2 linked regions of the Allochromatium vinosum DSM 180 genome follow. The protein of the gene in region 2 interacts with the protein of the main gene of each other region in a pairwise test. Links are inferred from orthologs where the notes say so. Each region holds a gene or a part of one and is shown on either strand. Other genes may lie near its edges.

What was found. Proteins that work in one complex are often made in the same cells at the same time.
Region 1: the proteins of rpe (region 2) and ALVIN_RS02390 interact in binary tests that used the Escherichia coli proteins (3 or more experiments, as listed by UniProt). The link is inferred for Allochromatium vinosum DSM 180 from one-to-one orthologs.

The regions. Positions count from the first base shown.
Region 1 is NC_013851.1:546,038-551,239, forward strand. The notes cover bases 1,825-4,641. They hold ALVIN_RS02390 (adenosine kinase), read right to left. Parts: upstream 3,818-4,641; coding sequence 2,831-3,817; downstream 1,825-2,830. Other genes in these bases: ALVIN_RS02385 (hypothetical protein), read right to left, coding at 1,825-2,673; ALVIN_RS02395 (hypothetical protein), read left to right, coding at 3,942-4,412; cydC (thiol reductant ABC exporter subunit CydC), read right to left, coding at 4,422-4,641. Also shown: ALVIN_RS02370 (glycerate kinase type-2 family protein), read right to left, coding at 1-650; ALVIN_RS02375 (hypothetical protein), read left to right, coding at 812-1,054; tRNA (adenosine(37)-N6)-threonylcarbamoyltransferase complex dimerization subunit type 1 TsaB, read right to left, coding at 1,061-1,741; more of ALVIN_RS02385, read right to left, coding at 1,747-1,824; more of cydC, read right to left, coding at 4,642-5,202. UniProt on the Escherichia coli protein: Catalyzes the ATP-dependent phosphorylation of fructoselysine to fructoselysine 6-phosphate. Functions in a fructoselysine degradation pathway that allows E.coli to grow on fructoselysine or psicoselysine.
Region 2 is NC_013851.1:321,605-327,801, forward strand. The notes cover bases 1,893-4,869. They hold rpe (ribulose-phosphate 3-epimerase), read right to left. Parts: upstream 3,739-4,869; coding sequence 3,046-3,738; downstream 1,893-3,045. Other genes in these bases: trpE (anthranilate synthase component I), read right to left, coding at 1,893-2,202; ALVIN_RS01360 (phosphoglycolate phosphatase), read right to left, coding at 2,340-3,014; ALVIN_RS01370 (NADP(H)-dependent aldo-keto reductase), read left to right, coding at 4,006-4,869. Outside these bases: ALVIN_RS01350 (SWIM zinc finger family protein), read right to left, coding at 1-680; more of trpE, read right to left, coding at 703-1,892; more of ALVIN_RS01370, read left to right, coding at 4,870-5,046; ALVIN_RS01375 (septal ring lytic transglycosylase RlpA family protein), read right to left, coding at 5,099-5,491; ALVIN_RS01380 (glycosyltransferase), read right to left, coding at 5,646-6,197. UniProt on the Escherichia coli protein: Catalyzes the reversible epimerization of D-ribulose 5-phosphate to D-xylulose 5-phosphate.

The sequences.
Region 1 (5,202 bases), 220 kb from region 2 along the record:
ACCTGATCGCCCAGATCCGGCCTGGGCACCAGCGGCCCCGAGCCGATGACGCCCGGCGTATCCCCAGGTACATCCGAGATGGCCAGCTGCCGGACGGGACGTCCGCCAAGATGCCGCAGGAGTCCACCCGCCTTGAGACGCGAGACCGACTGACGCACGCGGTTCATGGCGTCGATCGGCAGTCCGCTGGCGAGCAACCAGGCATTGATGGCGCGCAGCTCGGCCAGTTCCAGACCCGCGATCGGCGCCTCGATCAGCGCCGAGGCGCCACCGGAGAGCAGGAACAGGAGCCGTGTCTCGGCGGGAAGGTCATCCAGATTCGCCAGCAGCCGCTCGCCGGCCGCGAGACTGCCGGCATCCGGCAGTGGATGGCCGCCGAAATGGACCTCGATCCCCAGCCCTCGCAAGCGCCCCGGATCGGCGTGTCCAGGCTTGGTGACGAGCATTCCGCCCCGGCAGGCGTCGCCGAGCACGTCGAGTGCGCCCAGCGTCATGGATTCGGCCGCCTTGCCGATGGCGGCGATCCAGACCGGACCTGCAATCGGGCGCGCCATGAGCGCGCGTCGGACCGCGTGCGCCCCATCGACGGCGTCGAGCGCGACGGCCAGCAGTTCGAGGAGTGCGTGACGTGGGGCGTGCAGGAGCGTCATCGATCGCCGTCAATTGATTGATTTCAATGTGTCCGCATCGATTCCGGACGCAAACTGCCTGCTCCTGGGCGATCGGACGTCGCTCGTCTCGTCGCGCCGCACGCTCCTGTCATTGGGATATCCGTGGCGGCCGTCTTTTCGCCCAATGGAGCCGTACCCGGATGAATCTCTGCCCCAAATGCGACCGTCCGCTCTGGCCATTCGCCATGATCCTGACCATCACCAGTGTCATCGCTTTTCTGACCTGGCTGATCCTGGGGCTATCGGCGATCGAACCCTGGCAGCGCCTCCTGGTGACGCTGATCGCCTTCATCGCGGTCGGTGCGACTCTGTTGCACTATGTCGTCAGTTGTCTGAGGCGTCACTGCCGGCACGGCCATCCCGTCGTCCAGGGACGCTCCTGACGCATTCTACGCGGGCGCGCGCGTGACCTGATCGCGCAGATAGACCGGAAGCGCCTGTTCGGCCGGAACCCAATGACCGGCCGTCAGCTCGGCGGCGGCCAGGAGCGCGATATCCTGAGCCTCGCAGACTCCATCGGGGTTCATCCCGCTCAAGGCCGGTCCGACCCGCCGGCTCAGTATCTCGCCGTGCACCCCCCAGCCCGGCCCCACGCCCTGCCAGCCATCACCCGTGGGGCGCGTGACCCGATCGGGCGCACAGACCTGCTCGGCGCCGCCCAGCTCGGCCAGATCCCGCTCGCCGATCTCGTAGCACCCCCAGTAGACCTCGTCCATGCGTGCATCCAGCGCGGTCAGCAGCCGGCGCTGCCCCTCACGCCGAAACTGTCCCTGAGCCATGGCCGCGAGTGTGGAGACCGGCACCACGGGCAGTTCGGCACCGAAGGCCGCGCCCTGGATCACCGAGGTCGCGATCCGGATGCCCGTGAAGGAGCCTGGACCACAGCCGAAGGCCAGGGCATCCAGGTCTCGCAGCTCCAGGCCGGCCTGCTCCAGCAGACGCTGCATCATGCCGAGGATGAGTTCGCCATGGCGGCGCGGGGCGAGGGTGAGTTCCTGAACGACGCTCCGGTCGACGAGGAGTGCGGCCGAACAGGTCTCGTTGGATGTGTCGATGGCGAGTAATTTCATGGAATTCAAAATGTTTCGAGTCCAAGTGGTCGGCCGCCAAAGGCACCCAGTCCAAACGGACCGCTTTCGAGTTCGTGGAGGTAGGGGTAGGGCGGTTGCAGCACCCAACCCCGGAAAGCCATGTCCAGACTGCCCTGGAGCTGGCGTGGCGGCTCGTCGGCCGAGACCTCGACAGTGAACAGCCGCAGCCGGCCAAGCCTGGTGTGCGGATCTTCCAGTCGGGTCTGAGCGGCCCAGGCCGGTAGCCCGTCCATGAAGTATTCGCTCTGCGGCGCCGCATCCTTGAGCTTGGCCGCCAGCCCCAGCAGCAGCAGGGTCTTGTACTCGATCTCCTGATCGAATTCGCCGACCGTCGGGCGTTGGGCGTCGAGATCCCAGAGCGAATTGGACCGGCGCGAGCTGAGATAGAGATGCAGCTCGTGCAGGTCACGCCAGGTGCCTGCCGGCAGGGCGGCCTTCCACAGGATCGCATAGCGGATCTGACGGTTGGCGAAGCGGAACAGGTTGCGGATCAGCCACAGACGTTTGTGTTGCTGGCGCTCGCTGGGGACCGGATGCTCCTTGTCGAGCTGGTGCAGCGCGCGATCGAGGTTGACGAACATCAGCCGCCCGAGTCGCTGCTCCATGGTGAGACCGGGCGCGGTCTCCGTGGCGGTCGCCTCGCCCGCATAGGGCTTGGGCAGGCCGGCGCAGGTCTTGAGCACCGGAGCCTTCAGCAGCGACAGGACAGTGAGACGCCGGCTGGCCGAGAGTTCGGCCTTGCGCAGGTTCTCCAGCGTCAACACGAGCGCGGGACCGGCCTGACGCACCCCGCGTGTCCTGAGGCTGGCCAGCCAGTCCTTCAGGGCGTCCAGATCCGTGTCGAAGCGCGGCCGGGTGCACTCGCGGATGGCGAGCGGCGACGGGATCGATTGGGCATCGAAGCTCAGCATTGATTCCTCCTGTCACGAAACATCCAGCCTGTGGCAAGGCAGGAGTCCATGGCCGGGACGTCTATACCTGATGGCAATGCTAGCTTTATTCCGCCCTGTGATCTGTCGACTCGATTCCAGTTTCACGATCGAGCCGGCTGAAGCCGGAGCCCTGGTTTCAAAACGCTTTCAGGATGTTGCGCGTCTCCTCGGCCGTGATGCGCGGCCCGAGTGAAGTGACGAGCTTGGCCGAGGCCGCCGAGGCCAGATCCCCCGCGCGCTGATGCGTCCAGCCCTGGCTCAGTCCGTAGAGGAAGGCGCCGGCGAACATATCCCCCGCGCCGACCGTATCCACCGCCTCGACTTCGACCGGATCGATCTCGATCAGCGCCCGACCGTCCCAGACCAGCGCGCCCTTGGGACCGCGGGTGATGGAGAAGTGGCGCGCGATGGTCTTGAGATAGTCGACCGCCTGATGCAGATCGTCCGAGCCGGCCATGCCCATGGCCTCGAACTCGTTGGCAAACAGCAGATCCACGCCCGAGCCGATCATCTCCAGCAGTCCGGGCTTGAAGAACTTGACCATGTTGGGGTCCGACAGCGAGATGGCGGTCCTGACGCCCGCCGCCTCGGCGATCCGCTTGGCCTCGATCGATGCCGCGCGCGCCGAGTCGGACGTGACCAGATAGCCTTCGGTATAGAACCAGTCCGAATCGCACAGTGCCTCCTCGACCAGCTCCTTGGTCGAGAGGTTGCCGCTCACGCCCAGGAAAGTGCACATGGTGCGGTCGCTGTCCGGCGTCACCAACACCACGCAGCGTCCGGTGTGACCCTGATCCTTCTCGGTGTGGTGATTGGTGTCCACGCCGCCCTCGATCAGATCCTTCATGTAGAAGTGGCCCAGCTCGTCGTCGGCGACCTTGCAGGAATAGAAGCCCTTACCGCCGAACTGGCTGAAGGCGATGATGGAGTTGGCCGCCGAGCCGCCCGAGCCGCGCTGAGGATGGTGCGCCTTGAGATGCTCCATGATGCTGAGCTGCTGGTGTTCGTCGACCAGGGTCATGACGCCCTTGTCGATGCCGAGGATGCCCAGATCCTCGGGCGTGACTTCGTATTCCATGTCGACCAGGGCATTGCCGATGCCGTAGATGTGATATTTCGCCATGATGGTTCCATGAGTGCACAAAAAAGTGGACCATTGTACCGAGCCATCGAGCCGCTGGCGCGTTCCGGCGGCGATTTACCATCTGAACGGAGCGGTTTTTCGCGCAAGACTGATGAAACGTAAGATGAATCTGTTGATGATCATCGGGTTGGTGGGCACCCCGATCGCCGGGACTCAGTTCGGCCTGGACTATGGCCGTGCCATCTGGGGCGCGCCCCAGGTCGAATGGACGCCCATCGAAATGGCCCTGCCGCTGGAGCAGACCAGCGGGAACTTTCAACTCTTGCTCGACAATGAGCCGCTTGCCGACCATTTGGCGCGTAACTCGCTCACGGCGCTGGGATCGGAGGGACTGGCCTATTTCGTCACTCCCCAGATGGTCCGGGTGCGTCTCAACAACTGGCCTCAGATCCAGGCGTGGAAGGCCCATTTGCTGCACATGGGGGTGTACTCCGCGCTCGGGCTCGGCGTGTCGCTGACCTGTCTGATCGTGGGGCTGGTCGAGTTCTTCCGCCAGACGCCCGTGCCGCGACGACGACCGCCCGAGGCACAGGTGGCGCGTCCCGTCCGTCGTCGTGATCCGGGTGTGTTCTAGCCTCGAAACTCAGCGCGTCTCGGCCTCGGCGCGCAGCGGCAGCAGGGCCGCCTGCATCGCCTGCGGAATGACCGAGACATCACCGCGCGCCAGCTCGCGTCCCTGATCGAGCACCAGCACCTGATCGACCCAGTCCAGACCGGCCGGACGATGGGTGATGAGCAGCACGGTGCGTCCGACCATGAGGGTATCGAGCGCCTGCATCAGATCGCGCTCGGTGGCAGCGTCCAAACCCTCGGTCGGCTCGTCGAGCAGCAGGATGGGCGCGTCCTTGAGCAGGGCGCGCGCCACGGCGATCCGCCGCCCCTGACCGCCCGAGAGTCGCACGCCGGTCTCGCCGACCCAGGTGTCATAGCCCTCGGGCAGCTCGGCGATGAAGTCGTGGATCTGGGCCACGCGGCAGGCCGCTTCGATCGCCGCCTGCGGAGCGTCCGGGTTGGCGATCAGCAGATTCTCGCGGATGGTGGCGTCGAACAGATGGGTGTGCTGACTGACCACGGCGATGTGGCGGCGCAGATCGTCGCCATGGAAGTCCAGGATGTCATGACCGCCGACGCGGATGCTGCCCGAATCCGGTGCCCAGAAGCGCAGCAGCAGATTGAACAGCGTGCTCTTGCCCGAGCCGGTCGCGCCGATCACCGCCGCGCGTGTGCCTTGGGGCACCTGGAGCCGGATGCCTGAGACGGCCGGGCGTGGCGCGTCCGGGTAGCTGAAGCGCACATCAGCGAACTCGATATCGAAGCGTTCGGGCCGGGGCGAGGGGGGGCTCGGTTCGGCGACGGCCGGCTCG
Region 2 (6,197 bases):
TCAATGTGCTGCATAGCCTTTTCCGCGCGTTCGATGGCGTGCTCGGTCAAGTCGATCAGCAGGGTGGCGCTCTGCGGTTCGAGCAGTTCCTCCAGTGCGTCGATCACGGCGCCGAGATCCTCGGCGAACTCCTCGGCGCTCTGCCAGTCGTCTTCAGCGCCACGGGTCGCCTCATCGATCGCACGTCGAAAGCGCTTGGCTTGATCGCTTCCCGATCGTCCGCGTTCGGCCTTGAGCAGGAGCGACTGATAAAGCCGGTCGTCGCGCCGGGCGATCTCCATGAGCCGGGAGACGAGCGTCTCTTGCGGTTGGGTCTCCAGATAGGACTGAATGAGTTTCCAGGGATCCGTAGGCGTCCGCGAGACAGCCGTCCCGTCCTCGTCGTCGACATCCGGCCGATCCGCCGCGCCGCCGATCCAGGCCAGACCGACCGCGACACAGTGCTTGCAGAAGTAGCCATCGGCCGCGTGCGGACAGGTGCAGTCATAACCCAGTTGGCCGCCGTCGTCCCAGAGTTCGACCTGATAGACCTCGGTGCCCTGGACCCTGGCTTTGATCCGGTCACCCATCACCCGCACCCGACCGACCGCGTTGCCCGAGAAATAGCTCTCGCCACGCCAGAAGACCTTGCTGCCGGCCAGATCCATCAAATTGTCGACCGTGATGACAGTATCGAGCATGGCGATGACTTCCGAACGGGTTTCAGACCCGCTTCACCCCGCAGCCATAGCGGTCGATCCCGACCTCGGCGGCGGTGACGGCGCGAAAGATCGCGCGCCCCTTGTTCATGGTCTCCTGCCATTCGGACTCAGGCACCGAGTCGGCGACGATGCCGGCACCGGCCTGGATGTGCAGGGTGCCGTCCTGGATGACGGCGGTGCGGATGGCGATCGCCGTGTCCATGTTGCCGTTCCAGGACAGATAGCCGACCGCGCCCGAATAGATGCCGCGCTTGACCGGCTCCAGCTCGTCGATGATCTCCATGGCGCGGATCTTGGGCGCGCCCGAGACGGTTCCGGCGGGGAAGGTGGCGCGCAGCACGTCGATGGCGCTCAGGCCCTCCTTGAGCCGGCCGATGACGTTGGAGACGATGTGCATCACATGCGAATAGCGCTCGACGATCATCCTGTCGGTCAGGCGCACGCTGCCGATCTCGGAGACGCGCCCGGTGTCGTTGCGTCCGAGATCGATCAGCATCAGATGCTCGGCCAGTTCCTTGGGGTCAGCCAGCAGCTCGGCTTCGAGCGCCTGATCCTCGGCCTCGGTGTGACCGCGCCGTCGGGTGCCGGCGATCGGACGCACCGTGACCACGCCGTCTTCCAGCCGGGTCAGGATCTCGGGCGAGGAACCGACGATCTGGAAGTCGGCCAGATCCAGGAAGTACATATAGGGCGAGGGATTGAGCCCGCGCAATGCTCGGTAGAGATCGAGCGGCGGCGCACCGAAGGGGATCGAGAGCCGCTGCGAGAGCACCACCTGCATGCAGTCGCCGGCGAGGATGTACTCCTTGATGCGCTCGACGGCCTCCTTGAACGCGGACTCGGTGAAACCCGAGACGAAATGCGATTCCTCGACCTCGCGCGGCGGGTTGCTCTGACCATTGGGGATCGGCTGACGCATCATGGCGTTGAGCGCACCGATACGCGCCTCGCCGGCTTCCAGTGTGTCCCCGGCGGTCGGGTCCAGGTGCACGATGATGTAGAGCCGCCCGCTGAGGTTGTCGAACACGACCACCTCGTCCGAAACCATCAGCAGGATATCGGGCGTGCCGAGCTGATCGGGATTGGGGCAGACCGCGAGCTTCGGTTCGATATAGCGGATGGTGTCATAGCCGAAATAGCCGACCAGACCGCCGGTGAAGCGCGGCAGACCTTCGATCTCGGCGACCTGGAACCGGCTCTGGTACTGCTCGATCCAGGCCAGCGGATCGGCACTCTCGGTCGACTCGATCACCTGACCATCGCGCTCGACCTGGATCTGACGACCGCGGATCTTGATGACGGTGCGTGCCGGCAGGCCGATGATGGAGTACCGGCCCCATTTCTCGCCGCCCTGCACCGACTCGAACAGATAGGAATATGGCCCCTTGGCCAGCTTGAGATAGACACTCAGCGGGGTTTCGAGGTCGGCGAGCACCTCGCAGGCGACTGGAATGCGGTTGTAGCCCTGCTCGGCGAGGGCGTTGAAGGTCTTGGGGGTCATCGGGATCTCCGGACGCTGGGAAAGGACTGGGGTTATGAACGCGACCTCAGCGTCGCCATCGCCAGGATCTCATGTCCCCTCCTAGAGTCCGATCGAACCGGAATCCCATCGTCTGCCTGCTCCTGATCCTGCGGTCCTCAGCTCGCCAGCAGCTCGCGCAGCTCGACGAACGAATCGATCACCGCGTCCGGGTCGGACTCGCGGATATCGACTCCGTGGTTGTAGCCGTAGCTGGTACAGATGATCTTGAACCCGGCCGCGCGTGCCGCGTTCACATCGCTCACCGAGTCGCCGATCATCAGCGACGCCTCCGGCTTGACGCCGAAATGACCGGCGGCATGGATCAACGGCAGCGGATCGGGCTTCTTGCGCGGCAGAGTGTCGCCGCTGATGACGATGCCGAAGAAGTCATGGATCCCGAGATGCTGGAGCAGCGGCTCGGTGAAGCGCGCGGCCTTGTTGGTGACGCAGCCGAGCGGATAGCCCGCGTCCCGCATGAACTCCAGTCCTTCGCGCACGCCCGGATAGATCTGCGAACGGTTGAAGGTGTTCTCGGCGTAGAGTTCGAGAAAGATCGGATAGGCGCGCTGATAGTCGGTCTCGTCCGGCTCGCCGTCGAGCCGACCGATCAGGGCGCGGCGCACCAGACGCTCGATCCCGTTGCCCACCCAGGTGCGCACGGCCGCCTCGCCGCGCGCCGGGCGCCCGAGCCGCGCCATCATGGCGTCGACGCAATAGGTCAGATCCGGAACACTGTCGACCAGGGTTCCATCGAGGTCGATCAGGATCATTTTCGGCTGCAACAGCGACATGGACACGGACTCCGGAATCGAGCGGGCAGGATCAGCGATCGACACGGGCGAGTGCGCGCCGCATTTCGGCGACGATGCTGTCGTAACGATTGGGGTCGGAGTCGCGGCCCTGGCCGAAGAGGCCCGAGCCGGAAACGAAGGTGTCGGCCCCGGCCGCCTTGATCTCGGCGATGTTGTCGGCCTTGACGCCGCCGTCGATCTCCAGCCGGATGTCGAGTCCCGAGTCGTCGATGATCTCGCGCACCTCGCGCAGCTTGTCGAGCGCCGTGGGGATGAAGCTCTGACCGCCGAAGCCGGGGTTGACCGACATCAGCAGGATCATGTCGACCTTCTCCAGTACATAGTCGAGATAGGTCAGGGGCGTGGCCGGGTTGAACACCAGACCGGACTTGCAGCCTGAGTCGCGGATCAGTTGCAGTGTGCGGTCGACGTGCTCGCTCGCTTCCGGATGGAAGGTGATGTAGGTCGCACCCGCCTTGGCGAAGTCGGGGATGAGGCGGTCGACCGGCTTGACCATCAGATGCACATCGATGGGGGCCGTGACGCCATGCTTGCGCAGCGCCTCGCACACCAGCGGGCCGATGGTCAGGTTGGGAACATAGTGGTTGTCCATGACATCGAAGTGCACGATGTCGGCCCCTGAAGCGAGGACGTTGTCTACTTCTTCGCCGAGCTTGGCGAAGTTCGCCGAAAGGATGGACGGTGCGATCAGATCAGCCGGCATGGTGTGTCCTCCAGATGAACCCGGCTCGGTCCGAACACCAGTGCCAGGATCAGGATATTTGTGTTGTGGATGAGGATGATCGGAAAGTCGTCAACTCTACCCCATGCCGAGCCGTTTTTCACTCGCGCTGAAGCACGTCCGGCCCTCCGTCCGAGCGCATGGCTCGGCGTCCGTCTGTCGCCCGGAACCATTGAACTCGACAGCGACGGCATTTAGGTTTCTAATTTTTCTCAGTTTTCGGAATTCCACCACTGGAGGGCAACCGCCATGCAATACAGACGTCTCGGCCGTTCGGACATCGACGTGAGCGCACTCTGTCTGGGCACCATGACCTTCGGACAGCAGAACAGCGAGTCCGAGGCCCATGCTCAACTGGATCTGGCGCTCGCCGTCGGGATTAATTTCATCGACACGGCCGAGATGTATCCGGTGCCGCCCATGGCCGAGACTCAGGGCCTGACCGAGACCTACATCGGCACCTGGCTCAAGTCACGCGGCTGTCGGGATCGGGTGGTGCTGGCGACCAAGGTCGCGGGGCCGGGCGACTGGCTGCCGCACATTCGGGGCGGGACGAACCGGCTCGACCAGCCCAATATCGAGGCGGCGATCGACGCCAGCCTCAAGCGGCTCCAGACCGATTGGATCGATCTCTACCAGCTCCATTGGCCGGATCGCCGGACCAATTTCTTCGGTAAGCTCGGTTATGAGCCGGTCGACGACAGCGACAGCGTGCCGCTACTGGAGACGCTCGAAGTGCTGGCCGATCTGGTCAAGGCCGGCAAGGTGCGTCAGATCGGGGTCTCCAACGAGACGCCCTGGGGGCTGATGCGCTATCTGGCACTTGCCGAACGGCACGACCTGCCGCGCATGGTCAGCATCCAGAACCCTTACAACCTGCTCAACCGCAGCTTCGAGGTCGGTCTGGCCGAGATCGCCATTCGCGAGCCGTGCGGGCTGCTGGCCTATTCGCCGCTGGCCTTTGGTGTGCTCTCAGGCAAGTATCTCAACGGCCAGCGCCCGGCTGACGGACGTATCACCTTGTTCGAGCGCTTCAGTCGCTACTCCAACGGCGAGGCTGAGCGCGCGACCGCTGAGTACGTCGCCCTGGCCGAGCTGCATGGTCTGGATCCGGCACAGATGGCGCTGGCCTGGGTCACGAGTCGGCCCTTCGTCACGGCCAACATCATCGGGGCTACGACGCTCACGCAGTTGGAGAGCAACATCGGCAGTCTCGACCTGACGCTCGACGATGCAGTGATCGCCGGGATCGAATCGATCCACACCAAGCAGCCGAATCCGGCGCCTTGAGACTGGGTGCTGTCAGTGGAGGAGGGTACGCATGGCGTACCCTGTGCGGGCTTCAACTACCCTGTTGAGGTGTGCTCAACACCTTGAGATCGACTCGCGCGATGCCGCGATCGACGATGCCGAGTTCCTTGGCTGCTTCCTTGGAGAGATCGACGATGCGGCCCTTGGCAAAGGGGCCGCGATCGTTCACTCGAACGATGACACTGCGGCCGGTCCGGGTATCCGTGACACGGATCTTGGTGCCGAGCGGTAAGGTTCTGTGTGCAGCGCTCAGACGGCGTTTGTCGTAGACCTGTCCGCTGGCGGTTTTGCGACCGTGCAGACTGTCGTGATAGAAGGAGGCAATGCCTTTCTGGACATGACCGATTCCGCTATTGGCCGTGGCACTGCTGGCGAAGGGCAGAAGCCCCGCCAGCAGGCCGGCTGTGATGAGCGTCTTCTTCATGGAGCCAACCTCTTGTTTTCGAAGGGCGCGCCGAAACGATGAGACGCGATAAAACCCTTCTCTGACTTAAGAAAGGCGCCAGTCTAGGTGAAAACCCTATATGGGGTAAACCCTGAATCGGCCGGGAATATCGATTAGTGTATGAATCGGTCTGTCATGCCTCCCGGCTCACAGGTTGATCCACTCCATTGGCCTCCCGGCAATCCATGTCCGACATCGGACCGACCAGATTGGCCGACAGATGCGTCCAGGCACTCATCAGCGACACCAGTACCGTCGCCAGATAGGGAATGGCCTGCACCACCAGCACCGCGACCCAGATGCGCACGTCGAGCATGAAGGCATCATCGCGCTGCATCACCGACACCGCCGCAAACAGGAAGGCAAAAGCCAGCAGTGCCTCCTCGCGCGCATCGGCCAGGGCACGGATCACCGCCGGCGCCTCGGCCATCTTGGGCGTGCGGAAGAAGCCGAGCTTGCCCGTCACCAAGCCCCCGAACATGGCGCGCGCGATGGTGTGCGAGAGCGCCAGCCCCGCCAGCCCGGCGGCCAGACTCTGACGCAGCGTGGCCGTGACCCGGCGCCGGTACAGGAACAGGCTCTTCGACATCTTGAACAGGAACAGCACCAGCGGCACCAGGGCGATGGTCATATAGGGCGGGGTGATGGTGTCGGGAGCCATGACCATGGCCACCGACCAGGCGAG